DNA from 2 places in the Alishewanella sp. HH-ZS genome. Region 2 is predicted to be linked to the other one. Evidence: predicted binding sites of a transcription regulator. Region 2 holds the regulator's gene; the other holds the start of a gene.
What was found. Region 2 encodes FliA, which starts transcription of late flagellar genes. Its sites were predicted from a motif close to CTAAAGNTNNNNNNNNNNNNGCCGATA; they were not measured.
Positions count from the first base shown of each region.

Region 1: pomA (flagellar motor protein PomA) is a predicted target of FliA. The motif match lies at 955-981, and genes of this name have one in related genera.

Region 1 is NZ_LZEJ01000009.1:36,498-38,895, reverse strand. Features, by position in the region: gene ispA ((2E,6E)-farnesyl diphosphate synthase) at 1-604, opposite strand, end outside; gene xseB (exodeoxyribonuclease VII small subunit) at 606-851, opposite strand; gene pomA (flagellar motor protein PomA) at 1,062-1,832, shown strand; gene A9165_RS05015 (flagellar motor protein MotB) at 1,829-2,398, shown strand, end outside.
Region 2 is NZ_LZEJ01000004.1:42,474-44,871, reverse strand. Features, by position in the region: gene A9165_RS02605 (MinD/ParA family protein) at 1-829, shown strand, start outside; gene A9165_RS02600 (RNA polymerase sigma factor FliA) at 838-1,557, shown strand; gene cheY (chemotaxis response regulator CheY) at 1,600-1,983, shown strand; gene A9165_RS02590 (protein phosphatase CheZ) at 2,010-2,398, shown strand, end outside.

The DNA.
Region 1 (2,398 bases), on a different contig from region 2:
GCTCATCCTGCAGCGGACTGCAATAATAGGCTAACTTTACACTACACTCAATTAAGGCGCCGGTCTTCAGCCGGTGCATTTGCTCCAGTCTGGCCAGACTGATCTGCTGATTGGTTTGGGCTAAATCAATGGCTTGACCGCCACACATGCCGGCGGCACCCGCTGCGCTTGCCAGTGCCTGTACCATCTGCAATTGTCGCGCTGCAGCAAGGCGCTGATAAGGGTGCGAACTTAGCACCTCGAACGCCAGTGCCTGTAACGCGTCACCGGCCAGGATAGCTGTGGCTTCGTCAAAGGCTTTATGGCAGGTTGGCTTACCGCGGCGTAAATCGTCATTATCCATCGCTGGCAGGTCGTCATGGATCAGCGAATAGGTATGCAGCATTTCGATGGCCATCGCCGGGCCATCCAGGTCCGCCAGACTGGCACCGAGTAACTGGCCACACTGATAAACCAGATAAGGTCGCACCCGCTTACCGCCAAGCAACAGGCTGTACGCCATCGCCGGGTAGAGTTCGGGGCTGGACGACTTTCTGGCGTCCAGCAAAAGGGTAAGTTGCTGCTCCAGACGTTGCTGGAGCAGCGGCAGGCTGGCTGGGGTCAAATTAGTCTCCTGTCTCCGGACTAAAGGCCGCCAGACTCTCTTGCTGCTGTTGTTGCAGTAAAATCTGGACTTTTTGTTCGGCACCTTGCAGTTGCAGTTGACTGTGTTTAACCAGCGCTATACCACGTTCAAATTGGCTCAGCGCCTGCTCTAACGATAGTTCGCCCTGCTCCAGTTGCTGGACAATAAGCTCCAGTTCCTGCATCGACTGTTCAAACGGCATGGTGTCTGCGTTTTTTTTATTCATCCGACTCCCCAAAAACTGTGCGCAACCTTATCCTAGCAGGCTATTATGGTCAATGCTGCACGACTTGGAAACGACTAAATTGGTATTTTGCGTTGAATTATTGCTTAATGTTCAGCAACTGAAGTCGATAACAGAGTGTTGGCTAAGGTAAAATTAAGCTATACGTATAAAAGTTAGTCAGCACAATTTCTGTCGGTTAAGGAGTGAGATGTGGATTTAGCGACGCTGATCGGAATGTTAGGCGCTATCGGCTTTGTGGTGATGGCGATGATTATCGGTAGTGCCGGTGATCCTGGGATGTTTGGCGATCTGGTCTCGGTGTTAATTGTGGTTGGCGGCTCAGTTTTTGTTGTGCTGTCAAAATTTACCCTGACACAGTTTCTCGGTGCCGGTAAGGCTGCGGTAAAAGCCTTTATGTTTAAGATTGAAGCCCCGGAAGAGCTGATTGAAAAAGCGGTGCAGTTGGGTGACTCAGCGCGCAAAGGCGGTTTCCTGGCGCTGGAGGAGGCGGAGATCCCAAATGCCTTTATGCAAAAAGGCATCAATATGCTGGTTGATGGCCATGATGCCGATGTGGTGCGGGCGACCTTGCAAAAAGATATTGCGCTGACCGAGAAACGTCATGAAAACGCTATTGGCGTATTTAAGAGCCTCGGTGATGTGGCGCCAGCGATGGGGATGATTGGTACTCTAATCGGTTTGGTGGCGATGTTATCCAACATGGATGACCCGAAAGCGATAGGTCCGGCGATGGCGGTGGCCCTGTTAACTACGCTCTACGGTGCCTTTATTGCCAACGTTATTGCCATTCCACTGGCCGATAAGCTGGCCATTCGCAATCAGCAGGAAAAACTTAACAATATGCTGATCCTGGATGCGGTCCTGGGGATCCAGGACGGTCAGAACCCGAAAGTGATAGAGGGGATCCTGCGCAATTATCTGGCCCAGGGGAAACGTGAGGTCGCCGGAGAAGCCGCATGAGTGATAGCGAGCAAGAGTGTAAATGCCCACCACCTGGTTTACCTCAGTATATGGGCACCTTTGCCGATCTGATGGCATTGTTAATGTGCTTCTTTGTGTTATTGCTGGCCTTCTCCGAAATGGATGTGTTGAAATTTAAGCAAATTGCCGGCTCGATGAAGTTTGCCTTTGGTGTGCAAAATAAAATTGAAGTGGATGATATTCCAAAGGGCACCAGTGTTATTGCGATGGAGTTCCGGCCTGGCCGGCCCGATCCGACGCCGATTGAAACCATCCAGCAGCAAACGATGGAAATGACACAACAGGTGATTGAGTTTCAGGCGGGCGAAGAAGATTCGGCCGGTGGGCGTCAGGAGCAGCGAGAAGATCAGACTGGTGGCCAGTCTGCATTAAATGCTGAAGAAACGGAAACCGCAGAAGCGATGGCCGAGGCTGCGCAGGAACAGATTAACGAAACGGTTAAGAAAATGGCGCAGGAGCTGGAACAGCAAATTGTTGATGGTGCCATTGAGCTGGAATCGCTGGGGCAGCAAATTATTATCCGTATTCGGGAAAATGGCTCTTTC
Region 2 (2,398 bases):
CCTCAGACGCATGAATAGACAAAAAGTAAAAGTGATCTCCGTTACCGGTGGTAAGGGCGGGGTCGGAAAAACTAATATCACGCTGAACCTGGCGATGGCATTGGCGCAAATGGGCAAGAAAGTCCTGGTGCTGGATGCTGATCTGGGTTTGGCAAATTGTGACGTGATGCTGGGTTTGCGGGTTGAACGCAATCTTTCTCACGTATTAAGTGGTAAAGCCAGTCTGGACGATATTCTGGTAGAAGGCCCTTTTGGCATTAAAATTGTCCCCGCCACCTCGGGTAATCAGGATATGACTGAATTATCGCCGGTGGAGCATGCCAGCCTAATCCGTGCCTTCAGCGAGCTGGAAACGCCGATCGACGTGTTATTGGTTGACACGGCTGCCGGAATTTCCGACATGGTGCTCAGCTTTTCCCGCGCCTCGCAGGATGTGTTGGTGGTGGTTTGCGATGAACCGTCATCCATCACTGATGCTTATGCGTTAATGAAAATCCTCAGCCGCGACCACGGTGTTGAAAAATTTAAAATAGTTGCCAATATGGTGCGAAGTAGCAAAGAAGGTCTGGAATTATTTGCTAAACTAACCCGGGTAACAGACCGTTTTCTGGATGTAACGCTGGAGCTGGTTGCAACCGTACCGCAGGATGAAAATGTCCGCCGGGCGGCGCGTAAACAAAAAGCCTTTATTGATGCTTACCCAACCACCGCAGCCAGTATGGCGGTGAAAGCGCTGGCGCTAAAAGCAGCTAAGTGGCCTTTGCCTGAAAATGCTTCCGGCCATTTGGAGTTTTTTCTGGAGCAGCTTGTCCAGCCACAATCTGAGTAGGGGGTTCTTTGAACAGTAAGTTGGCCGCATATGGTGGTATTGATCACATGCAGCAACTAGTGGAGCGCCATGCACCACTGGTCAAACGCATCGCCTATCATTTATTAGCCCGGCTACCGGCCAGCGTACAGGCCGATGACCTGATCCAATCCGGTATGATTGGCTTAATTGAAGCCGCCAAAAATTTTGATGGTAGCAAAGGGGCCAGTTTTGAAACCTTTGCCGGCATTCGTATTCGGGGTGCCATGCTAGATGAAATAAGGCGTGGCGACTGGACGCCGCGCTCGGTGCATCGTAATGCCCGCTTAATCGCCGATACCATTGCTGAGCTCGAAGCTCAACTTGGGCGTGATGTTCGTGATTATGAAGTTGCAGAAAAACTTGCTATCTCTTTAGATGAATATCATCATATGCTTAGTGATGTGAGTTCGGGTCGGATTATCGGCATCGAAGACCTCGGTATCTCCGAAGATGTTTTGGTGACGGCTGAGGATTCAGATACCGATCAGCTGTACCATGAGCAGGCTAATGAGGCGTTTAACGCGGCACTGGTGAAACATATCAGTAGTTTGCCGGAGCGAGAGGCATTAGTCTTATCACTGTATTATAATGACGAACTAAACTTAAAAGAAATTGGGGCTGTACTGGATGTCAGTGAGTCCCGGGTCAGTCAGATTCATAGTCAGGCATTAGTGCGGTTAAAAGCCCGAATGCAGGCTTGGTTGTAGTGTATCCTGAATAATGGGATGACGTGCTCTTCGGAGGGGACTTTGGATAAGAATATGAAGATTCTCGTAGTCGACGATTTTTCGACCATGAGACGGATCATCAAGAACCTGTTACGCGATTTAGGCTTTACCAATATTTCAGAAGCGGATGACGGCAGCACGGCTTTGCCGATGTTGCAGAATGGCGATTTTGATTTCGTGGTAACCGACTGGAATATGCCTGGGATGCAGGGGATTGACCTGCTACGTGCGATCCGGGCAGATGCGAAACTTAAGCATATACCGGTATTGATGGTGACTGCCGAAGCCAAGAAAGAGCAGATTATTGCTGCCGCTCAGGCTGGCGTGAATGGCTATATCGTCAAACCTTTTACTGCAGCAACATTACAGGAAAAGCTGGCGAAAGTATTCGAACGGATCGGCTAAGCCGGAGCTGACCAAGGAGTGACGCCATGTCTGCCAATTCGGCTCCGTTAATCACGCTAGACCAAGCCAGAGAGCTGGTACAACTGTTGGAGATGGGCGAGCAGGACATCGCCAACCAATTGGTACAGCAACTCGGTATGCCCGGCTCGTCGGAATTATTTGCCGAGGTTGGCAAACTGACCCGGCAATTACACGAGTCATTGAAAAACTTTCAGATTGATCCCTCGCTAAACAATATTTTGGTTGAAGATATCCCCGATGCCAAAAAGCGCCTTAACCACGTTATTGATATGACTGAGCAAGCGGCTAACCGGACTATGGATGCCGTAGAGTCATGCTTACCTATTGCCGATCAAATCAGTCAGCAACTCAATCAGTTGTTGCCAAGATGGCAGAAACTGATGAAGCGCGATCT